Regions from separate parts of the Micromonospora sp. NBC_01655 genome, predicted to be linked through region 2. Evidence: riboswitches for the same ligand, from Rfam matches in the RefSeq annotation. Region 2 holds a riboswitch; the other holds the start of a gene.
The links. Region 2 has a riboswitch for glycine ahead of gcvT (glycine cleavage system aminomethyltransferase GcvT). Riboswitches for the same ligand answer to the same signal wherever they lie in the genome.
Positions count from the first base shown of each region.

Region 1: linked by a shared signal. The riboswitch ahead of gcvP (aminomethyl-transferring glycine dehydrogenase) and the one ahead of gcvT (glycine cleavage system aminomethyltransferase GcvT) in region 2 are both predicted to bind glycine.

Region 1 covers NZ_JAPEQF010000001.1:4,066,143-4,078,074, reverse strand. Annotated here, with positions in the region: gene gcvP (aminomethyl-transferring glycine dehydrogenase) at 1-2,249, opposite strand, end outside; glycine riboswitch at 2,327-2,427, opposite strand; gene OOK41_RS18755 (NAD-dependent protein deacetylase) at 2,517-3,380, opposite strand; gene OOK41_RS18750 (NAD(P)H-binding protein) at 3,477-4,139, shown strand; gene OOK41_RS18745 (hypothetical protein) at 4,164-4,793, opposite strand; gene OOK41_RS18740 (globin domain-containing protein) at 4,790-6,013, opposite strand; gene OOK41_RS18735 (nitric oxide synthase oxygenase) at 6,017-7,189, opposite strand; gene OOK41_RS18730 (MerR family transcriptional regulator) at 7,530-8,117, opposite strand; gene OOK41_RS18725 (bifunctional nuclease family protein) at 8,327-8,791, opposite strand; gene OOK41_RS18720 (MerR family transcriptional regulator) at 9,017-9,721, opposite strand; gene OOK41_RS18715 (FHA domain-containing protein) at 9,772-10,224, opposite strand; gene gcvH (glycine cleavage system protein GcvH) at 10,437-10,817, opposite strand; gene OOK41_RS18705 (DUF881 domain-containing protein) at 10,881-11,774, opposite strand; gene OOK41_RS18700 (small basic family protein) at 11,785-11,932, opposite strand, start outside.
Region 2 covers NZ_JAPEQF010000001.1:4,539,837-4,551,768, forward strand. Annotated here, with positions in the region: gene OOK41_RS20630 (M20/M25/M40 family metallo-hydrolase) at 1-1,006, shown strand, start outside; gene OOK41_RS20635 (hypothetical protein) at 1,011-1,559, shown strand; gene OOK41_RS20640 (CGNR zinc finger domain-containing protein) at 1,848-2,450, opposite strand; gene OOK41_RS20645 (hypothetical protein) at 2,535-3,104, shown strand; gene OOK41_RS20650 (ATP-binding protein) at 3,077-5,239, shown strand; gene OOK41_RS20655 (aminotransferase class IV) at 5,236-5,988, shown strand; gene OOK41_RS20660 (L-serine ammonia-lyase) at 6,232-7,617, opposite strand; gene glyA (serine hydroxymethyltransferase) at 7,614-8,882, opposite strand; partial or broken gene gcvH (glycine cleavage system protein GcvH) at 8,911-9,270, opposite strand; gene gcvT (glycine cleavage system aminomethyltransferase GcvT) at 9,301-10,425, opposite strand; glycine riboswitch at 10,565-10,657, opposite strand; gene OOK41_RS20680 (collagenase) at 11,167-11,932, shown strand, end outside.

The DNA.
Region 1 (11,932 bases), 470 kb from region 2:
GCGCCCATCATCCGCAGGTACGCCCACGGGATCGGCAGGATCCCCGCCGACCCGTACCGCGCCGCCGAGATCGCCGGCCGGCCGGCACCGCCGCCGCCCGGCAGGTACGGCGCCAGGTGCGCCCGCACCGCCACCGGACCCACCCCCGGCCCGCCCCCACCGTGCGGGATGCAGAACGTCTTGTGCAGGTTCAGGTGCGACACGTCCGCCCCGAACCGGCCCGGCTTGGCGAACCCGACCAGGGCGTTGAGGTTCGCCCCGTCGACGTACACCTGACCGCCCGCGTCGTGGACCTTCGCGCACAACTGCGCGATGCCCGTCTCGTACACCCCGTGCGTCGACGGGTACGTCACCATGATCGCCGCGAGCGTGTCCCGATGCTTGTCGATCTTCGTGTCGAGGTCGACCAGGTCGACGTTGCCGTCGCCGTCGCAACCCACCACGACCACCCGCATCCCCGCCATCACCGCCGACGCGGCGTTCGTGCCGTGCGCCGACGACGGGATCAGGCACACCTCCCGGTGCCCCTCACCCCGGTCCCGGTGGTACGCGCGGATCGCCAGCAGCCCCGCCAGTTCCCCCTGCGACCCGGCGTTGGGCTGCACGCTGACCGCGTCGTAGCCGGTCACCTCCGCCAGCCAGCCCTCCAACTGGGCGATCATCTCCCGGTACCCGGCCGTCTGCGACGCCGGCGCGAACGGGTGCAGGTGCGCGAACTCCGCCCAGCTCACCGGCTCCATCTCCGTGGTCGCGTTCAGCTTCATCGTGCACGACCCCAGCGGGATCATCCCCCGGTCCAGGGCGTAGTCGAAGTCCGACAGCCGCCGCAGGTACCGCAGCATCGCCGTCTCCGAGTGGTGGCTGCGGAACACCGGGTGGGTGAGGAAGTCCGAGGTGCGCGCCAACGCCGCCGGCAGGGCCCCGTCCCCGTCCCCGTCGACCCCGGCCACCCCGAACGCCGCCCACACCGCCGACAGGTGCGCCGCCGTGGTCGTCTCGTCGCAGGAAATCCCCACCCGGTCGGCGTCGACGCACCGCAGGTTCACCCCCCGCGCCTGCGCCTGCGCCACCACCTCGGCGGCCCGGCCCGGCACGCTCGCGGTGACCGTGTCGAAGAACGCGACGTCCGCCACCGCCACCCCACCGGCGCGCAGCCCGGCCGCGAGCCGCGCCGCCATGCCATGGGTACGCGCCGCGATGGCACGCAGCCCGTCCGGGCCGTGGTAGACGGCGTACATGCCGGCCATCACCGCCAGCAGCACCTGCGCGGTGCAGATGTTGCTGGTCGCCCTCTCCCGCCGGATGTGCTGCTCACGGGTCTGCAACGCCAACCGGTACGCCGGGTTGCCGTCGGCGTCGCGGGACACCCCGACCAGCCGGCCGGGCAGCATCCGCTCCAACCCCGAACGCACCGCCAGGTACCCGGCGTGCGGGCCACCGAAGCCCATCGGCACCCCGAACCGCTGGGTGGTGCCGGCGGCCACGTCCGCGCCGATCTCCCCCGGCGGGCGCAGCAACGTCAGCGCCAACAGGTCCGCCGCCACACACACCAGCGCCCCCGCCGCGTGCGCCGCCGCCACCAGCGCGGCATGGTCCCGCACCGCCCCGGACGCCCCCGGGTACTGCAGGTGCAGGCCGAAGAACTCCGCCGGCAACTCCTCGGCGTCGACGTCGAGGACCCGCACCTCGATGCCCAACGGCTCCGCCCGACTCATGATCACCGCGAGGGTCTGCGGCAACGCGTCGGCGTCGACGACGTACACGCCGCTGCGGCTCTTCGACGCGCGGCGGGCCAGGGTCATCGCCTCGGCCGCCGCGGTGCCCTCGTCGAGCATCGAGGCGTTCGCGGTGGCCAGCCCCGTCAGGTCGGTGACCATCGTCTGGAAGTTCAGCAGCGCCTCCAGCCGGCCCTGGCTGATCTCCGGCTGGTACGGCGTGTACGCCGTGTACCACGCCGGGCTCTCCAGCACGTTGCGGCGGATCACCGCCGGGGTGTGCGTGCCGTGGTAACCCAGCCCGATCATCGACACGGCGACGGTGTTCCGCGCGGCGAGGGCCCGCAGCTCGGCCAGGGCGTCGTGCTCGCTGGCCGGCTCCGGCAGGTCCAGGGCACCGTGCCAGCGGATCACCTCGGGAATCGCGGCGTCCATCAGCTCGTCGATCGAGTCGTAGCCGACGGCCTCCAGCATGCGGCGCTCGTCGGCCGGATCGGGGCCGATGTGACGGGCGGCGAACTGCTCTACGGTCATGGCGGCGCTCCCGCAGGGGTGAGGTCGACAGGTCGGCCTCCCCCTGAGTCGCACCCCGGGAAGGGCGCTCCACAGTGCCTGCCCACGAGGTCCTTTTGCCTGAGAGGTTCCGGGGAGGAAGCTGCCCCTTCGGCGCCGCCCGCAACGATCATCGGACGGTCTCTCCCACGTGGGTGGTACCGGCGACATCCACGCTACCAGCGCCACCGGCACCGGCGGAGGTCGTCCCCCCGACCAGTGGATCACCGGCAGGCCGGGCGCGGCGGGTCAGCCGGCGACCGGCGCCGGGGCCCCGGCGCCGGCGAGCCGGTCGGCCAGCGCCGGCAGCAGCACGCCCAGCGGCGCATCGGCCCGCACGGTGGCGTACCCGTCGCCCCGGGTCACCCCCTGGTTGACGATCGCCACCGGAATGCCCCGTTTCGCGGCCCGGATCACGAACCGGCGGCCCGACATCACCGTCAACGACGACCCGAGCACCAACAGCGACCGAGCCCCCTCGACCAGGTCGAAGCAGCGGGCCACCCGGGCGGCGGGAACCGTCTCCCCGAAGAACACCACGTCCGGTTTCAGCAGCCCGGTGCGGCAGAACCCGCAGTCCACCGGCCGGAACCCGGCCACCTCCCGGTCGTCGAGATCCACGTCACCGTCGGGGTGGACCGCCGCGACCACCGCGTCGAACCCCGGGTTGGCCTGCCGCAGCCGCCGGTCCAGTTCCTCGCGGGAGGTGTGGTTGCCGCAGTCCAGGCACACCACCTCGTCGAGGCGGCCGTGCAACTCCACCACCGGCTGCGACCCGGCGACGCTGTGCAGACCGTCGACGTTCTGGGTGATCACCGCGTCGACGAGCCCGCCGCGTTGCAGACGGGCCACCGCCCGGTGCCCGTCGTTCGGGGCGGCCCGGGCGATCGTGCGCCACCCCAGGTGGCTGCGCGCCCAGTACCGCCGCCGCGCCACCGGATCCCCGGTGAACGCCTGGAACGTCATCGGAGTGTGCCGACGCGCCACCCCGCTGGGCCCCCGATAGTCCGGAATGCCGGACTCGGTGGACAGGCCCGCCCCGCTCAACACCACGACACCGCCCTCGGCGAGCAGCCCCGCCAACGCGTCGAACGTCTCCGTCACGGCATCCATGCTGCCCCAGCGCCACCCCCGCCGGCGACCACCCGCCCGTGACCCTGCTCGCCGCAGCGCCGGTGCCCGCGCGCCCCGGCGGCTACGGTGGCAGGTATGCGCGTCGTCATCGCCGGCGGACACGGCAAGATCGCCCAACTGCTGCACCGGGAACTCGCCGGCCGCGGCGACACCGCCGTCGGACTGATCCGCAACCCCGACCACGCCGCCGCGCTACGCGCCAGCGGCGCCCACCCCGTCGTCTGCGACCTGGAACACGCCGACGCCGCACGGGTCGCCACCCACCTCGACGGGGCCGACGCGGTGGTCTTCGCCGCCGGCGCCGGCCCCGGCAGCGGCGCCGCCCGCAAGGACACCGTCGACCGGGCCGCCGCCGGCCTGCTCGCCGACGCCGCCCAGCGGACCGGGATACGTCGCTACCTGCTGCTCTCCGCCATGGGCGTGGACACGGCCCCACCCGCCGGCACCGACGACGTGTTCGCCGCCTACCTGCGGGCCAAGAAGGCCGCCGAGGACGACCTCACCGCCCGCGACCTGGACTGGACGGTCCTGCGCCCCGGCCGGCTCACCGACGACCCACCCACCGGCCGAGTCACCCTGACCCGGCACACCGACCCCGGGACGGTCACCCGCACCGACGTCGCCCGGGTCCTCGTCGCCCTGCTGTACCACCCGGGCAGCGCCGGCGCGGTCCTGGAACTGGTCACCGGCAACACCCCGATCGCCGACGCCGTCGCCGCTGCCTGCGCCCACCCCTGACCGGCCGACCCACCGACGGCGGGATCAGCCGCCGACGACCTGCCGTAGCTGCTGACTCGCCGCACCCGCCGCCGCCGCGTCGGCCCGCAGCCGCTCCGCCTGCGCCGACAGGTGCGCCTGCCACTGGTTCAGGTGCTGCTGCGCCGTCGCCACCGCCGCCAGCAACGCCCCGTGCCGCCCCTCCAACTCGCGCACCTGCCGCTGCAGATCCTCCGACCGCGACCCCGACTGCGCCGGCACCGCCCCCGCCCGCCGGTGCGCCTCCGCGAGGATCTCCTCGGCCTGCTGACGCGCGTCAGCGATGATCTCCGCGCCCTCCTCGCTGGCCTCACCGATCGTGCGGTTCGCCTCGGCCTGCGCCCGCACCGCCAACTCGACCACCATCGGGTCCGGGCCCTGCGGGGCGGCGCTCGGCAGCGCCCCGTGCCGCAGCATCTCCACCTGCTGCACCAGGCCCTCGTTCTCCCGCCGCAGCCGCTGCAACTCACCGTCGAGCAACGCGATCCGCTCGTCGGCCGACCGGGCCACGTCCGCGACCTCGTCGACGGACACCCACTCGCTGCCCCGGAACCGCCGCGCCTGCACCGCCCCCAACGCCCGGACCGTGTCGTCTCGCTGGAAACCGGTGACCCCGTCGCCGTGGTCGATGCTCATCGCGCAGCCGTCCCGGTGAAGTCCCGCGACGCGGCAACCGCCGCGCCCGCGAGGGGCGGATAAAGAGAATGATCATAACTTTCGGCCAGGATCCGGTCCGCCGGCACACCCGCGGCCACCAAGGCGCCGACCGTCTCCCGGGTCATCTCCGGACTGCCGCACACCAGCACGTCGGTGTCCCGCCACGAACCCAACCGCAACGCCGTGTCAGCCGCCGTGCCCACCGCACCCGCCCACTGCCACCCGACCTCCACCGTCGGCACATACCGCAACCACCCACCGACCCCACCGGAAGACCACGCCGACGCCGACGCCAACTCCCGCAACCCCTGGTCGTCGTACAGGTCCTCCGGGGTCTTCGCGCCCACCACCAGCGTCACCGCACGCCCCGGCCCCTGCCGCAGCGCCTCCACCACCGCCCGCAACGGCGCCACCCCCGTCCCACCGGCCACCAGCAACAACGGCAGGTGCGGCGACCGGTCGTACGACGACAACGCCGCACCCACCGGCGAACCCAACAACACCTGGTCACCGACCCGCAGCCGGCGCACCAGATGGGTGGAGAACCGGCCCGTCGCCCGGACGTGGAACTCGATCGTCCCGTCCGGGCGCGGCGCGTTCGCCGGCGACAGGTACCGCCACACCCGCAACTGCGGCACCTGCACCGGCAACGACTGCCCCGGCAGGTACTCGCACAGATAGTTCGGCCGGACCGTGAACACACACACGTCCGCGCGGCGCCGCTGCACCGACAGGACCTCCGCCTCCCAGTACGGCGGCGACGACCGCTCCGCCTCCGCCGCCCCCGTCAGCATCAACCGCGCCACCACCTCGTACGCCGCCGCCCACTGCGCCCGCAACTGCGGCGTCCACCGCGGCCCGAGGAACCGCTCCAACGTCGCCAGCAACGCCTGCCCCACCCACACGTAGTGCCACTCCCCCAACGGCACCTCCCGACCCTGCCGGTCCGTGCCCCGGAACCGCCGATGGTCCGCGCCCAACCGGTGCGCGAACGCCGACAACTCCCGCTCGTCGTCGACGTGGGACACGATGTGCCCCAACGCCGCCAACAACTTGTCCTCCTGGTAGCTCATGTTCGTCGGGAACATCGACCGCGCCTCCGGCGCGATCACGAACAGGGTCGCGTAGAAGTACTTCGCCGCCTCCGGACCCGCCGCGCAGAACTGCGCCCAACTCTGCCGCAACGCCACGACGTCCACGCCTCAGTCCTCCCGCCGGCGGGCGGCATCGTGCCGCTCCCGCAGGGTCTGCTCCACCACACCGGCCGGCCCGTACGCGCGCTCCGCCGGCCACAGGTTCGGGTTCGGCACCCGCGGGTCGTAGTAGCGGTGATGCACCGCGTGCAACGCCGCCCACCCCACACTGCCGTTGAGCCACGACCAGTCACCGTGCACCGGCCGCCCCGCCCGCTCCTCCTGCGCGCAGAACTTCATGAACAACTCCGACTCGGTGTGCGGATCCGACACCCGCACCCCCGCCAGCCGGAACGAGTGCAGCACCGCCTGGTTGAGCACCAACACCGCGTGCTCCCGCCACAGCGTGTCCTCCCGCGACGTGTCCAACCCCAACCCCCGCGCCACCGGCAGCAACTGGTCGTACCGGTCCCGGTCGCCCAGGTTGCGCGTCCCGATCTCGTCACCCAGGTAGTGCCCGTTGAACGGGGCGCAACTGTAGTCCACCCCACCGACGCGCAACCGCATGTTGCTGATCACCGGCAGGGCGTGCCACCGCAACCGCAACTCCTCGAACCACGGATACGCCGGATGCACCAACGCGACCTCCCGCACCAGGTCCCGCGGCACCTGCACCAGCGTCGGATCCGCGTACGCCGTCTCGATCACCCACGGCAGCAGGTCGAACCGACCCGGCACCGGCGGCGGACGCCACCCCAACCGCAGCGCCGCGTCCGTCATCGCCACCTGCCCCGGATCACCCAGCACCGACCCGGCACCGCACCGGTGCCCGCAGTAGCGGATCAACTGGTCGTTCCAGATCCGCGCCCGCGGACCCACCCCCGGCCGGTCCGGCGCGAACACCGTCATCACCGACTGGATCCGGCCGCCGTTGTCCGCCACCGCCAGGTGCTGCGCCAACTCCCGCGCGATCCCCGCCACCGTCGTCACGTCCCGGCGGTCCCGGACCCGCAGCCCCGCCCACCGCACCCGGCCCACGCACCGCGCCGACTGCCGCCACGCCACCTTCGCCCCGTACGCCAACTCCTCACGGGTGTGCCGGTACGCGCCCGTGAGCGCGACCTCCTCCCGCACCTGCGCGATCCGCGCGTCCACCCCCGGCAGCCGCCGCTCCTCGTGGAACAGGTGCAGGAACTCCACCGCCTCCGCCAGCGTGTCCCCGACAGGCGGCGGCGTCGACACCCGGCCGGCGTGCGCGACCGGACACCCCGAGGCGCCGGCGTCCACGACCCGCCCGCCGACGTCCACCAAGGTCGCGGCGGCACGACTGTCTGTCTGCACTACGGTTCAAATCCGATCGTCGGGCAGGCGACCTCGCCGCTCCCTGCGTCGTCTCCGTCCGCCGCCCCCACCGGCCGTCACCGACGGTGAGAACCCCGAGGCGGGGGGCGAACGCCGCACATAGGATTACCGGCAACGCCACGACTGTCAACAAGACGACCCAAGCCGGGAATGTCCACACACGAGGCTTCCCGCGCGGCCGGACCACAACGGACACCGCCCACAGCGGACGCCCGACGCCTCAACCGGCCCGCCGACGCGCCCGACGCGCCGCCAGCTCGTCACCCACCGGATCCGCCGCCGGCTCCTCCACGACCCCACCCGCCGGCTCCGCCGGCAGATCCGACAGCGAACCCTCGATCTCCTTGAACGCCCCGCCGATCGCGATACCGAACACGCCCTGGCCACCCTGCAACAGGTCGACCACCTCCTCCGGCGACCGGCACTCGTACACCGTCGTCCCGTCCGAGATCAACGTGATCCCCGCCAGATCGGCCACCCCCCGCGACCGCAGCGCTTCGATCGCCTTCCGGATGTTCTGCAACGACACCCCGGCGTCCAGCAACCGCTTCACGACCTTCAACACCACCAGGTCACGGAACGAGTACAGCCGAGACGTCCCCGAACCCGACGCGTCCCGCACGCTCGGCACCACCAGCGACGTCCGCGCCCAGTAGTCCAACTGCCGGTACGTGATACCCACCGCGTGGCACGCCGTCACACCCCGGTAGCCCACCGCGCCGTCACCCTCAGTCGCCGGCCCCGCCGGCACCCCACCCGCCCCCCGCTGCTGCTGCGTACCAGGCTCGGGATCTCGCGGCTCGTGCATCCGGACAACCTCCCCGCCAGTGCGGTGACACGTCGCTTCCGGGACGTGCACCCCTCGACACGGCAAACCCTATAGCGCCCTTGAGGAGTTACCGCGCAGGAACGGTCACGACACGCCGCGCAGCCACACCGAAGATCCACGGCAGATCACCCACAGTGACCACACCGGGACGAGAAAGAAACACGCGCGGGCCCCACCCGCACCCGGGATCAGCCCGCGAAATCCTCCGGACGCACCTGCTCCAGGAACTCCCGGAACTTCTCCACCTCATCCTCCTGCTCGTCCGGAATCACGATCCCCGCCTCACTGAGGACCTGCTCCGCACAACGAATCGGCGCACCGACCCGCAACGCCAGGGCGATCGAGTCACTCGGCCGCGCCGACACCCGCACCCCGTCACCGATCAACAGATCGGCGTAGAAGACGTTCTCCTTCAACTCGGTGATCTCCACCGCCCGCAACGGCGCCTGCAACGCCGCCAACACGTCCCGCAAAAGATCATGCGTCAACGGCCGGGCCGGCTTGACCCCCTGCTGCTCGTAAGCGATCGCCGTCGCCTCCACCGCACCGATCCAGATCGGCAGATAGCGATCCCCCTCGACCTCCCGCAGCAGGACGATCGGCTGGTTGCTGGGCAACTCCACCCGAACTCCGACCACGCTCAGCTCGCGCACCGCCGCCTCCGTGTCGTTGTCACCTACGCCCGCACCGCGCCCTTCCCTGCACGGTACACGGACCGCGACACGCACATCCCATGCGCTACGTGCACCACGCCCCGCGCCAGAAAGGGGTTACCCCGGCAAGCCTACGACACGCACCCCCACCCAGATCTTTCCCACCGCCCCCCACAAACACCACGCGGCCCGGACCACCGCCCGGACCGCGCAGCACACACCACCTCACCGACCCAACGTCGACCGCAACCCCACCCGCACCAACGCCGCGTGCAACTGCTGAGACAACGCCACCAACTCCCGCGCCGTCTCCGCCGCCCGCGCCCGCGCCGCCGGATCACTCTGCCGCGCCAACGGGGCCACCAACTGCGCGAACAACCCCACCTCCCGATCCGCCGCCGTCCGGTAACCCCGCAGATGCCGAGGCTCCAACCCGTACGCCGCCAGACCCGCCACCGCCCGCGCGATGATCAACGCATCCCCGTCGTACCAACCCGGCGGATCCGACACCAGGATCCCGAGCCGCTCCAACTCACCCAACGTCGACTCGTCGATCCCGCTCCGCGCAACCAGGTCAACCCGACCCAACCGCACCTGCGCCGAATCCACCGGCTGATCCGCCGCGGCCCGGCCCGGCACCTCCCCACCTGGACCCACCGCCACCAACGTCGGCCGAGACGGCACCGGCCCCTCCGCCGACGCATCCCACTGCGCCAACTGCTCACGGATCACCCGCAACGGCAGATACTGGTCCCGCTGCGCGGTCAACACGAACCGCAACCGCGCCACATCGTCCCAGCTGTACTTCCGATACCCCGAAGCCGTCCGCTGCGGCTCCACCAGCCCCTCGGACTCCAGGAACCGCAACTTCGAGATCGTGACGTCAGGAAACTCCACCCGAAGCTGCCCCAGCACCTCGCCGATACTCATCAGCGGTTGGGCACGGGCCGCCCCGGGAGGCGTCGAAGCCGCAGGCTCGTTCACCCCCGGCCGGCCTCCTCCTCCGGGCGCGGACCGGCGATGAACACCACCCGGAACTTGCCGATCTGCACCTCGTCACCATTACTCAACGTGGCCGCCTCGACCCGCTCCCGGTTTACGTACGTGCCGTTCAAACTTCCCACGTCCCGCACCGTGAACGTGCCACCATCCCGGTGGAACTCGGCATGCCGCCGCGACACCGTCACGTCGTCCAGGAAGATGTCACTGTCCGGATGCCGGCCACTCGTCGTCACATCATGATCCAACAAGAACCGGGCACCCGCATTCGGACCCCGACGAACCACCAGCAGCGCCATACCCGGCGGCAACGAACCGGACATCCGGCTCGGCACCACATCGGTGTCCGGCCCCTCCAGCACTTCGTCGAGCGAACCGAGATTGAGCGTCGAAGTGACGTCGAGCGGGGGGAACTCGTCGTCTGGGCGCGTCATGGGACCACCTCACGGATCTGTTTCACGTCGGCGTCGGGTAATGGCGGGTCTGGCCGCCGGGCAGTCCACCCGGCGGCTGGCTCCCCGTGCCCGGAAAGGCAATTCCGCAACGCTCAACTCATTGGGTTCTCGGTCGACTGGGCGAGCCTAGCCAGCGCCGAAATGCAGGGCAACCGGACGCGCGGACACAACACCCGCACGCCCACGGACACTCAGCTCTCAGTCAGCTCGCGATACGCCCCGGCGGTCAACAACCCGTCCACCGCCACCGGATCGCTCGGCGTGATCTCCACCAGCCAACCCGCACCGTACGGATCAGAGTTGATCACCTCCGGAGTATCCGCCAACGCCTCGTTCCGCGCCGCCACGACCCCACTCACCGGGGCGTAGATCTCGGACACGCTCTTGGTCGACTCGATCTCACCCAGGGAGTCACCCGCGGCCACCTCCGCGCCCTCCTCCGGCAACTGGACGAACACGATGTCACCCAGCGCGTCCTGCGCGAAGTGCGTGATGCCGACCCGGACAGAGCCCGACCCGTCACCCGCCACCCACTCGTGCTCGGCGGTGTACCGCAGATCCTCAGGAATCACCACACGCGTCCTTCATCGTCGTGCCGACCATCGCTGCGCCGGCGAACCGGCGCGCCGCGCCGGTCAGGAGACCGGACGGGCGTGTTCCAACTTCACGGGCGCGTGCAGCGCCGAAACCTCGGCAACCTCACGATCCTCAACGATCACGGTACCGCCGTCACCGGCAACCGATGCGGCCACCCCGCCCGGAATCTTCAACGCCGTCGCCATCGTCGTCGGATCACCGATCACCGTGATCGTGAACGGACCCGTCAACGGACGCCCGTCCACCACCAGAGCACCGTCCCCACCATCCAGGAAGTACGTCGACGCGATGATCCGAACCGACGCCCCGTCCCCACCCGAGATCTGCATCGCCTCCGCCCCCGCACCCCGCAACTCCTGCACCGCGTCCAGGATCCGGTACGCCGAAATCGGCTTCGACCCCGCCTCGAACCGCACACCCAACCCCGGCCCCCGCGCCGGCAACGTCCCCGCCAGAATCCCCAACTCGTCCGCCCGCCGCGTCGCCTCCTCCAGCGCCGCCTGCCGACCCTGCTCACCCGAACGCAACTGCCGCTGGCTCTCCTCCAACGACTCGATGTCCTGCCGCAGCCGCTTCTCCCGCGAATCCAGATCCGAGAAGATCCGCACCAGGTCCTCCTGCCGCGTCGCCGCCGACGTCGGGTCCGTCGACGTCGTCCGCAACTGCACCACCAGAGTGAACCCCAACAACCCCAGCAACAACGCGATCATCGCCCCCGCCGAGGTGAACCGACGCCCCACCCCGGCCACAGCCGCAGCCCCCGACGAACCCCCGTCCTGCGCCGGCGGCTCACCCTCCGGCACCAACGGACTGATCTCGTCCGGATCCGGCGCCTCCGGCCGCGGATCCGGCTCCCCCGCCGGACCCTGCGGACGCGCCGGACCCACCGGCCGGGGCCAACCGGTACCCGTCTCGCTCTGTTCCTCGCTCATCGCCACAAACCTACGCCCGGAACAGGTGCCGACGGATCGCCGCCACATTCCCGAAGATCCGCACCCCCAGCACGACCACCACACCGGTGGACAACTGCCCACCCACCCCCAACTGGTCACCCAGGTACACGATCAGACCCGCCACCAGCACGTTCGAG
Region 2 (11,932 bases):
CGGCGGGCCCCCGGAACCCGTCGAGATCGACGGCCGGATCCACCTGCGGTGGCGCTGGCCAGCCGCGCCGGGCCAGCCGACCGCCGCCCTGATCGGCCACTACGACACCGTCTGGCCGTTGGGCACCCTGGACCGCTGGCCGTTCACCATCGACGAGGCAGCCGGGACCGCGACCGGCCCCGGCTGCTTCGACATGAAGGCCGGGATCGTGCAGCTCTTCCACGCCGTGGCGGCGCTGCCGGACCGCGCCGGCCTGGAGATCCTGCTGACCGGCGACGAGGAGATCGGGTCCCCCACCAGCCACAAGCTCGTGCAGGAGACGGCCCGCCGCTGCGACGCCGCTCTCATCCTCGAACCCTCCGTCGACGGAGCGGTGAAGACGAGTCGCAAGGGGATCGGCCGGTACCGCTTCGACGTGCACGGACGCGCGGCCCACGCCGGGCTGGACCCGGAGCTCGGCCGCAACGCGCTGACCGTGCTGGGTCGCCTGCTGCTCGACGTCGGGGAACTCACCCGGCCCGACCTCGGCACGACCGTCACGCCGACCCTGGCCGGTGGCGGCACCGCCGGCAACGTGGTGCCCGCGCACGCCTGGCTGGGGGTCGACGTCCGGGTCGCCGTCGAGGACGAGGCGAAGCGGGTGGACGAGGAACTGCGCTCCCTCAAGCCCATCCTGCCCGACGTGTTCGTCTCCCTCGCCGGTGGGGCGAGCCGGCCGCCGTTGCCGGCGTCCTCCACCGCGGCCCTGTTCGCGCGCGCCGCGGCCCTCGCGCCGGCGCTGGGCCTCGGCCCGTTGCGGGGCACCGGCGTCGGTGGCGGGTCGGACGGCAACTTCACCGCGGCGGCGGGTTGTCCCACACTCGACGGTCTCGGCGCGGTGGGGGACGGCGCGCACTCCGAGGGCGAGTACGTCGTCGTCGCCGCCATGCCGGATCGGGCGGCGTTGGTGGCGGAACTGGTCGAGGACATCCGCCGGAACCAGGATGGGGGTCCGGGTAATCGCTGACCTGGTGTCTGGACGCGGCGGCGGGCAGTTCGCCGCCGCCGGTGTCATCGTTTCGGGGGCCGTCGCCGTGGCTGCCTGCGCCGGCGGGTCGATCGGTGCGCTGACCGGGACGGTCTCGGCCCTGGCGGCCGTCGGGTTGGTCGTGCTGGCCTTGGTCGCGGGCCGCCTCGCAGCCGGACTCGCCGTCCGCCGCGAGACGGCGGCGGCCCGGTCCGTGGTGGCCGACCTCGTCGACGCGGCCAACCGGGGCGACCACCAGGCCGTCGTGCGGCAGATGCCCCCGGAGCAGCACCAGATCGTGCCGCCGGAGTCACTCGCCAGCCATTTTCCCGGGCACGTGGTCAACTGCGAGGTTCGGCGGGCCCAGATCGTTCGGGACCGGTCCCGGCCGCGCGGGTCCGGCAGGCTCGGCAAGTTCGTGATCCGGATCGTCGACCGGGCGGGCTCCGGCACCGACTACGTCTTCCTGCTGGTGAAGCAGGGGCGTGACTGGAAGGTCGAGAACTGGGGCGAGGGCGACGACCTCGACCTGGTGGAGTTCGGGCTGGCGTAGGCGGGCCGGCCTGCGGTGCCACCGCGAGCAGCGGCGACCGCGGTCGTACCTGTTCGCCGTCCGACGGGGCCGGACCGACGACGACCACCCGCGCCGACTCGGGCGGTGGCTCCGACAGGTGGTCGGGATCGGCGCGGCCGGAGGCCGGAGCGCCCGGCCACCACCACCCGATGCCGGACGAGTCGGCGGCGGCTGCGCTGCGGCCCTACGGAGCCCGGAGCAGGCGATCGGCAGCCGGGATTCCCCGCCCCGCCCGGCGACGCCGGGCCCCGCCGGCGGGCCCGCTGATCAGTGGCGGTTGGCGTACGCCCGGACCTTGGCCCGGTTGCCGCAGATGGCCATGGTGCACCAGCGCCGCCGGCCCCGGGGATCGAGGAACAGCCACCCGCAGTCGGTGCCGGGGCAGGCCCGGACGTGGGCCCTCGCCGGCGTGCAGAGCAAATCCGCGGCGGCCCGCGCGCACGCGAGCAGCGGCAGGTCGAGTGGGTTGTCCGGGGCGAGGGTCCAGGAGGCGACGCCGTCCGGGCCCGCCGTCAGGCGTGCGGCGGCGGCGGCCCGCCGGGCCTGGGCGGCGACGGCGCCGAACGCCACGGCGTCGCCCGGGTCGAGGAGGAGGGTACGCAGGCGGGCCCGGAAGGACCGCGTCGCGGCCAGGCTCCGCTCGGCCGCTTCAGGTTCCCGGCGCGCGGTGGTGCGCAGCCGCCGCACGGTGGGCCCGTCGAGCAGCGAGGCGTGCCCGGCCCAGGTGGCGAGGTGGTCGTAGCCGCGCAGCCATTCCCGGTGCGGGCCCGGGGGTTCGTCCCAGCCGGCCCAGGTGTTGCAGAGCTCCAGCCCCGGATGGCCGGCGAGCAGCACTGGCATCCGGAGGCCGTCGACATCGGTCCAATGCACGACACCAGTATGCCTTGACCGACCCTCCACTAACCAGACACTCTCTACACACCGGTTAGCCCTATGAGACTGGTTAGGTGAGGCATGTTGCTGTCCAAGGTCATGTCCCCGGCCCTACGGGTCGTGCTGATGCTCGCCGCGGTGACGGCGGCGGTGACCCCCGCGCCCGCCGCGACGGCCGGCACCGACCGTTCCGCCGATCGGTCGCGCCAGCCCGAGCCCTGGCGGCCCTGGATACAGGAGGAGTGGGCCGCTCCGGCCGGCCGGTACTGCGCGTTTCCGCTACGGGTCCACGTCGTCTCGCAGGACGTCCGGGTCCGGGTGGTCGACCGGTATCCCGACGGGGCCGTCCGGCGGGAGGAGTTCGCCGGCCCGCTCGTGGTCGACTTCGTCGACGACACCACGGGACGGACGACGCGCCAGGACGCGGGCGGGTCCGGCGTGGCCGAGTATCGCCCGGACGGCGGGTGGCTGCGGTACACCATCGTCGGTCCCGCGGGCTTCGGGTTCCGGCCCGGGGACCGCTACCCGCAGGGCTACTACCTGCTCGACGGGCTGCACGTCATCACGTTCGACGGTGACGGAACCCGCCGGATGGCGGTCGCCCTCGGCAACCAGGACAACGTGTGCCAGACGCTCGCCGGCTCGGCCTGACCGGTTCCGGTCAGGTGGACGGCGAGGTGGTCCCGGCGATCGTGCCGGACCCGGCCGCGGCTGGACCGGCCGCCGGGACCGGGCACCGGTGGCGGGTCGCGGCCTGGGCGGTGCTGACCAGTACCAGCGGGCTGACCACCGCCTCCGTGGTGGCCTGGTGCGCGGCGGCCCCGCCCTGGCACCCGTGGATGCTCTACACGCTGGTGGACCTGGTGGTCGGCTCGGTCTACGGGGTGGTCGCCTGGCTGACCCTGCTGCGCCGGACCCACCTGGCCGCCTGGATCATGGCCGCGGCGGGCGTCGGCGGGTCGCTGTCGGCGGCGGCGGCCTGCTGGGGCATGGTGGCGTACCGCTGGCCCGACCTGTGGATGACCGGGCAGCTCGCCGGCGTCGCGTACTGGGCCTGGGTGCCCGGCTTCTACGCCCTCGTCGTGGTGCTGCCCTGGCTCCTGCCGGTACGGCCGCTCGACCGGAGCACCCGGGTCGCCGTCGGGGTCGGCGCCGTCCTCATCGTGGTCGCACAGGCGTGCGCCCTCACCCTGCCCGGTGGCCTGCACGCGATCCCGCTCACCGACGCCACCCTGCTCGCGGCCCGCGCGGCGGTCGACCCATGGCTGGAGCCCGCGCTCGTCGTGCTCGGCGTCGCCGCCGCCGTCGGCGTGCTGGCCCGTCGCCGTACCCTGCCCCGGCAGCAGCGGCACGGTCTCGGTTGGCTCGCCATCGGCACCCTGCTGCTGGCGGCGGCCTTCCTGCCGCTCGCGCTGAACCCGGCCTTCCAGGTCGCCGTCCCGGTGCCGTTCGCCCCGCTGCTCATGCTCGGCGCCCAGGCGTTCTTCCCCGCCTCCGTGCTGGTCGTGGTGCTGCGTCAGCGGCTGTGGGGCCTGGAGCTGACCATCCGCCGGACCCTGGTCTGGGCGTTGATGACCGGGCTGGTGATCAGCGCGTACGTCGTGGGCGTGCTGCTGCTCGGTGCGGTCACGCCGGCGACCTCGGCGGTGCCCGAGGCCGTGGTGACCGCACTGCTCGCCGCCGGCTTCCAACCCGCCCGCGCCTGGGTGCAACGCAGGGTGGACCGGCTGGTGCACGGCGACGACGGGCAGCGCCTGATCCGGCAGGTCGCCGACCGGCTGCGCGCGGCGGAGCGCAGCACCCGGATGCTCGACGCGGTGGCGGACGGCATCGCCGACTCGTTACGGCTGGCCGCGGTCGCCGTCACCCTCACCGGGGCCCCGCCGGTGCCGCCGCGCCGGCCCCCGGCCTGGGACGGTCCGGCGGCGGGCGGGCCGGCCCTGGTGGTGTGCCTGGCCAGCGGGAACCGGCCGGTGGGAGAGCTGTGGGCCTGGCCCCGCCCCGGTGAGCGGCTGGACGGGCGGACCGCCGCCCTGCTGCACGACCTGGCGCCGGTCGTCACCGCGCTCGCCGAACTCGCCATCGCCCAGCGCGACCTGGACCGCTCCCGGGTACGGCTGGCGCAGAGCAGGGACGAGGAGCGCCGCAAGCTGCGTCGCGACCTGCACGACGAACTGGGGCCGGCGATCAGCGGAGGCGCGCTCGCGCTCACCGCGGGGCGCAACATGCTGCGCCCGCACCGCTGCCTGCCGGAGATCACGGCAGCCGACGACCTGCTCGGACAGCTCGTCGCCGAGATGGACCGCCGGGCGACGGGAATCCGGGAGATCGCCCGGGAGATCGTGCCGCCAATGCTGGAGGGCGGCGGGCTGCGGCCGGCGCTGTACCGCCTGCGGGAGCGGTACGCCGATGCCGGGTTGACGGTGCTGGTGCGGGCGTCCGAGGTGGCACTGCCCGAAACCGTGGCGACCGCGGTGTACGGCATCGTGGGCGAGGCCGTGCGCAACGTGCGCCGGCACGCCGGTGTGGACCGCTGCGCCATCGACGTCTCGGTGGGGTCCGGCCGCCTGGTCGTGTGCGTCACGGACGAGGGGGTGGGCATCCCCGCCCCGCTGGTCGCCGGCGTCGGCACCGCGTCGATGCGAGAACGCGCGGAGGGCATCGGGGCCGCGCTCACCATCGCGCGGGCGAATCCCGAGCACGCCCGCCCCGGTACCACCGTCCAGCTTGTGCTGCCCGTACCGGCGACGCCCCGGGGCCCGGCGGTGCCAGACTGGCCGCCATGACGGCGATCGACAACCTGGCGCTGACCAACTACGGGCACTTCACCACGATGCGGGTGCAGGACGGCGCGGTCCGCGGCCTCGGCCTGCACCTCGACCGGCTGGTCACCGACTGCGCCACGGTGTTCGGGGCCGAGCTGTCCCGCGGGTACGTCCGGGAGCGGATCCGCGAGGCGATCGCCGAAGCCGACGGCCCGCTGACGGTCCGGGTCACCGTGGCCGACCCCGGCCTGCGGCTCAGCCACCCCGCCGCCCCGGCCGAGCCGCACGTGCTGGTCACCACGCGCGCCGCCACGCCGCAGGCGCAGCCGCCGATGCGGGTGCGCACCACCGCCTACGTACGCGATGTGCCCGCGGTCAAGCACGCCGGCCTGTTCGGCCCGCTGTTCGAACGCCGCCGCGCCCAGCTCGACGGCTACGACGACGCGCTGTTCACCGACGGCGGCGGACGGGTCACCGAGGGGCCGACCTGGAACGTCGGCTTCGTCGACGGCGGCACCGTGGTCTGGCCGCTGGCCGACGTGCTGCCCGGCGTGACCATGCGGCTGCTCGCCGCGGCTCACCACGGCCCGCAGCGCACCGAGCCGGTCGAGCTGTCCCGGCTGGCCGGCATGGCGACCGCCTTCGCCACCAACGCGGCCGGCGCGATCCGGCCGATCGCCGCCGTCGACGGGGCCACGTTCGCGACCGGTCACCCGATCATCGGTTTGCTGCGCCGGCGGTACGCCGGGATCGCACCGGAAGCCGTCTGACCGCGACGGGCGGGCCGCCGAGCGGTGGGCCGCCGGCTCTTCCACCCCTCTCGCCGGTAACGGTACCGCTCCCACCGCAGCCGTCGGTCCACCGCGTCGCCCGGCGGCGGGGCCGCCGGTCAGCCGCCCGTCGACCGGACCTTGCCGGTCGCCGCGGTACTCCCTCCAGGGGGTCTGGGGCCGGCCGTCGACGAAAGTCGGACAACGGACCCGACTGCCAGCCCCAGTCGTGGTGTCCCGGGGTCAGCACTCGATGACGTTGACCGCGAGTCCCCCCTGTGCGGTCTCCTTGTACTTCGTCTTCATGTCGGCACCGGTGTCCCGCATGGTCTTGATCACCACGTCCAGCGAGACCAGCGGCCGGCTCTCCCGGCGCAGCGCCATCCGGGCCGCGTTGATCGCCTTGACCGCGCCGATGGCGTTGCGTTCGATGCACGGAATCTGCACCAGGCCGCCGACCGGGTCGCAGGTGAGACCGAGGTTGTGCTCCATGGCGACCTCGGCGGCACACTCCACCTGCTGCGGCGTGCCGCCGAGCACCTCGGTCAGCCCGGCGGCGGCCATCGAGCAGGCGGTGCCGACCTCCCCCTGGCAGCCCACCTCGGCGCCGGAGATCGAGGCGGTCTGCTTGTAGATCGCACCGATCGCACCGGCGACCAGCAGGAACCGGACCACCCCGGCGTCGTCGCCGCCCGGCACGAACCGCAGGTAGTAGGACAGGACGGCCGGGACTATCCCGGCGGCGCCGTTGGTCGGCGCGGTCACCACCCTGCCGCCGGCGGCGTTCTCCTCGTTGACCGCGAGGGCGAAGAGGTTGACCCACTCCATCGCCCGCAGCGGATCGGCCGGGTCCTCCTCGCGCAGCAACCGCTCGTGCAGGTGCCGTGCGCGGCGGGGCACCCGCAGCGGACCGGGCAGCGCCCCGTCCCGGGTCAACCCACGCACGACGCAGTCCTGCATCGCGGTCCAGACGCGCAGCAGTCCGTCGCGAACCTCCTGCTCGGTCCGCAGCGCCAGCTCGTTGGCCAGGCTGATCTCGCTGATCGGCAGGCCGGTCTCCGCGCAGTGGGCAAGCAGTTCGGTGGCGGTGCGGTACGGGTACCGGGCGTCGGCTGCCTCCTGCTGACGGATGCGGCCGGTGTGGTCGGCGACCGAGCCGCCCCCGACCGAGTAGTAGTCCCGGCCGCACAGCTCCCCGCCGTGGCGGTCGAACGCCCGCAGCCGCATCCCGTTGGGGTGCATCGGCAGCGACTCACGCCGGTGCAGCCGCACGTGCTCTGCCTCGCGGAAGGCGATGGGATGCGTGCCGAGCAGGCGGAGCACACCGGTGGTCCGGACCGTCGCGATCCGGGTCGGCACCGCGTCGGGGTCGACCTCGTCGGGTGACTCCCCCTCCAGGCCGAGAATCACGGCGAGGTCCGTGCCGTGCCCGATGCCGGTGCTGCCCAGCGAGCCGAACAGCTCGACCCGCACCTGGGCGACCCGCGCCAGCAGGCCCAGGTCGCGCAACTCGACGGCGAAGGTACGAGCGGCCCGCATCGGGCCGACGGTGTGCGAGCTGGACGGGCCGATGCCCACCCGGAACAGGTCGAAGACGCTGACGACGGCGGCCGGTGGGTGGTCGGTCATCTGAGTTGTCCTCCGTAGACCGGACGCCGGTCGGCGAGCTGGTCGACCCGCGCCCGCAGCGCCTCACCGACCTCCGGCTCGGTCAGCGCGGTGGCAATGACGTCGGCCACCTCGACGAAGTCGTGCTCGTCGAAGCCCCGGGTGGCCAGCCCCGAGGTGCCGATCCGCAGCCCCGAGGTGACCATCGGCGGGCGGGGGTCGAACGGCACCGCGTTGCGGTTGACGGTGATCCCGACCTCCTGGAGCAGCCGTTCGGCCTGGGCGCCGTCCAACTCGGCCTGCCTCAGGTCGACCAGGACCAGATGCACGTCGGTGCCCCCGCTGACCACCCGGATCCCGGCGTCGCGCACGTCGGTCGCGGCAAGGCGTTCGGCGACGATCCGGGCTCCCCGCAGCGCCCGCCGCTGCTGGTCGCGGAACTCTTCCCCGGCAGCGATCCGGAAGGCCACCGCCTTGGCCGCGATCGCGTGTTCCAGCGGGCCACCCTGTTGGCCGGGGAACACCGCCGAGTCCAGCCGGCGGGCGAGTTCGGTGTCCGCGCTGAGGATGGCGCCACCGCGGGGGCCGCCGAGCGTCTTGTGCGTGGTCAGGGTCACCACGTGCGCGTGCGGTACGGGGTTGGGATGCAACCCTGCGGCGACCAGCCCGGCGAAGTGCGCCATGTCGACGAGCAGGTACGCGCCGACGGCGTCGGCGATCCGCCGGAACCGCGCGACGTCCAGCACTCTCGGGTACGCCGACCAGCCCGCCACGATCAGCTTCGGCCGGTGTTCACGCGCCAGCCGTTCGACCTCGTCCATGTCGATCAGAAAGGTCTCGGCGTCCACCCGGTAGCCCACCGCCCGGTACAGCCGGCCCGAGAAGTTGACCCGCATCCCGTGCGTCAGGTGACCGCCGTGCGCCAGGTCCAGGCCGAGGATGGCGTCGCCCGGCGCGAGCAGGGCCGTCATCACCGCCGCGTTGGCCTGGGAGCCGGAGTGCGGCTGCACGTTGGCGTAGGCCGCCCCGAACAGCAGCCGGGCCCGTTCGATCGCCAGCCGCTCGATGGCGTCGACATGCTCGCAGCCGCCGTAGTACCGCCGGCCCGGGTAGCCCTCGGCGTACTTGTTGGTGAGCACCGAGCCCTGCGCCTGCAGGACGGCCCGGGGCGCGAGGTTCTCCGAGGCGATCATGCCGAGGGTCCGCTGCTGGCGCCGCAGCTCGGCGGTGACCGCCGTGGCGATCTCCGGTTCGGCGTCGCGCAGGTCGTCGTCGATTACAGCCACGGTGGCCTCCGTCAGTGGGTTCGGTGAGGTAGGTGCGGTACTCGTCGGCCGTCATCAGCTCCGGCGGGTCGGTCACCCGCAGCCGGAACAGCCAGCCGTCCCCGTAGGGGTCGCTGCCGATCAGGCTCGGGTCGGCGACGACCGCCTCGTTGGTCGCGAGGATCCGGCCGGTCACCGGCATGTACAGCTCGGCCACCGACTTGGTGGACTCGACCTCGCCGCAGACCTCCCCGGCTACCAGGTGGGTGCCCGGGTCGGGCAGTTCGACGTAGACCACGTCGCCGAGCGCCGAGGCGGCGAAGGCGGTGATGCCGACCGACGCCGGCTCGACGCTGTCGTCGACCCACTCGTGGTTGGCGCTGTAGCGCAGGCGCGCGGGAACATCCATGTCAACTGTCTCTTCCCGCAGGGGTGCGCGTCAGCGCGGACGGCGGTAGAAGGGCAGCGGGGCGATCTCCACCGGCTCGGTGTGCCCCCGGACCTGGACGCCCAGCCGGGCCGGCACCCGCGCGGCGTCGGCGCGGAGCCGGGCCATCGCGATCGGCCGGTGCAGTGTCGGCGACGGGGCGCCGCTGGTGACCACGCCGACCGGCTCGGGCTCGGCTGCCTCGGACAGCCGCACCACAGGGTCGCCGGAGCGCGGGACGCGCCGGCCGGCGGCGGTGAGCCCGACGAGGGTGCTGGCGGCGCCGGCGGCGCGGCGTTCGGTCAGCGCGGCCCGGCCGACGAACTCGCCCGGCTTGTCGAAGGCCACCACCCGGCCCAGGCCCGCCTCGAAGGGGCTGACCCCGGCGTGCAGCTCGAAGCCGTACAGCGGCATCCCGGCTTCCAGGCGCAGCGTGTCGCGGCAGGCCAGGCCGGCCGGCGTCAGCCCGTGCGGCGCACCGGCGGCGAGCAGGGCACGCCAGGTCCCGGCCGCGTCCTCGGCCCGGACGAACAGCTCGAACCCGTCCTCGCCGGTGTAGCCGGTGCGGGCGACCAGCGCCGGGCGGCCGGCGGCCTCGACGGTGACGGCGCTGTAGTAGCCGAGACGGGTCGGCTCCGCCCCGGTCACCGCCCCGACCGTGTCAGCGGCGCGCGGCCCCTGCACCGCGATGATCGCCCGTTCGGCGGTGTGGTCGCTGACGGTGGCCGCCGCGGCGCGGCGCTGCCGGAGTGCCGTCAGCACCGCGCCGGTGTTGACGGCGTTGGTCACCAGCAGGTAGCGGTCGGCGGCGAGTCGGTAGGCGACCAGGTCGTCCAGCACCCCGCCGCTGTCGTCGCAGAGCATGGTGTAGCGGGCGCGGCCGACCGGTACCGCCGAGAGGTGCCCGACCAGCGCGTGGTCCAGCACGGCCGGGGCCATCGGTCCACGGACCTCGATCTGTCCCATGTGGCTGAGGTCGAACAGGCCGGCCCGTTCTCGTACGGCCCGGTGCTCGGCGGTCTCGCTGCCGTAGCGCAGCGGCATGGACCAACCGGCGAACCCGGTGAACCGGGCGCCCAGCTCGACGTGCACGGCGTGCAGGGGTGGGCGGGTCAGGGTCGTCGGACTCTGATACATGGAGGCACTCCTTCGTCCCGACGCGGTCGCGTCGTACGGTCGGTTGCCTCCCGCTCTGTCATGGACCTGAGAGCTTCACCGCCGGGCGGCGGTTTGCACCGTGGGTGAGACGACGGATCGTCTGCTTTCCAGAGTTCACCTCGCCCGCGCGGTAACGGGGCCTGAGAGTTTCTTGGGAGTTTGCTCCTTCGGCGCCCCGACGAATGGCCGGGGGCTCTCCCGCGCGGGTTCGAACGGTGTCTGTGTAGTTGTGGGCGATGCTGCCCGCGACCCTAGGCGACCGGCCGAACACGTGTCAACGATGCGGCGCCGACTGTCCTACCCGGACCACGGCGGGCTCCTGGCCCGCGCGTGCGGTCGAAGGTCCGGGCCACGCGGGGCCCACCAGCGGCCCCGAAGATCGATCATCAACAATTCTTTACATGGTGTGTGATGTGTGCCATTGTACTGGCCACACCCGGCGCGACGCCGATCTATATCGACGAACGTCGAATGCGAACGACACCCTCCGGAGCGGAGGAACCGCCCTACCAACGCCCGCTGACCTGCGCGGAGGTCCGCAGAAACTCCCCCGCGCCCGGCGACGTCCGGTCCCCGCCGACCCCAACCCCCACTCCCCGCCGGCCGGCCCCGAGCTTGGCCGACATCCCGCCAAGGAGGCGACCCGTGACGATCAGACTGTTACGAGAGCGACGTGCCCGACTGGCCGCCGTGCCCTTGGCACTGGCGCTGGCGCTGGGCATGAGCCCGCTGGCCACCCCCGCCGCCGCGGCCGCGGCACCGGCGGCGAAGCCCGCCCAGGGCACCGCTCCGGCCGACGCCGGCACCGGCGACCGGCACGTTCAGCGGAACCCGCTGCCGCTCGACGAACGCGCCCCGCTGCCCGCCGTCCGCGACGAGCTGCGCCGCGACTACGACGAGCCCGACGGCGGGCAGCGGGGCACCGCCCCGTCGACGCGCGGCCGGGCCGCCATGGCCGCCTGCGTGACCAGCGACTTCACCAGCCGTACCGGAAGCGCCCTGGTGCAGCAGATCAAGGCGTCCAGCACCGACTGCGTCAACACCCTGTTCAACCTGACCGGGAACGACGCCTACCAGGCGTTCCGCGAGGCGCAGATGACCAGCGTCGCGTACGCCCTGCGGGACGACGCCGCCACCTACGACGGCACCAACCGCACCGGCACCGCCCAGCTCGTGCTCTACCTGCGGGCCGGCTACTACGTGCACTGGTACTACCCGTCCACGGTCGGCACGTACGGCAGCGGCCTGCGCACCGCGATCCGCGCCGGCCTGGACGCCTTCTTCGCCAACAGCCGCTCCGGCGACGTCAGCGACGCCAACGGCGAGGTGCTGGCCGAGGCGGTCACCCTCATCGACAGCGCCGAGGAGAACGCCCGCTACCTGTACGTGGTGAAGCGGCTGCTGAACAGCTACGACAGCTCCTACAACTCGTCCTGGTGGATGTTGAACGCGGTCAACAACGGCTACCTCGTGCTGTTCCGGGGCC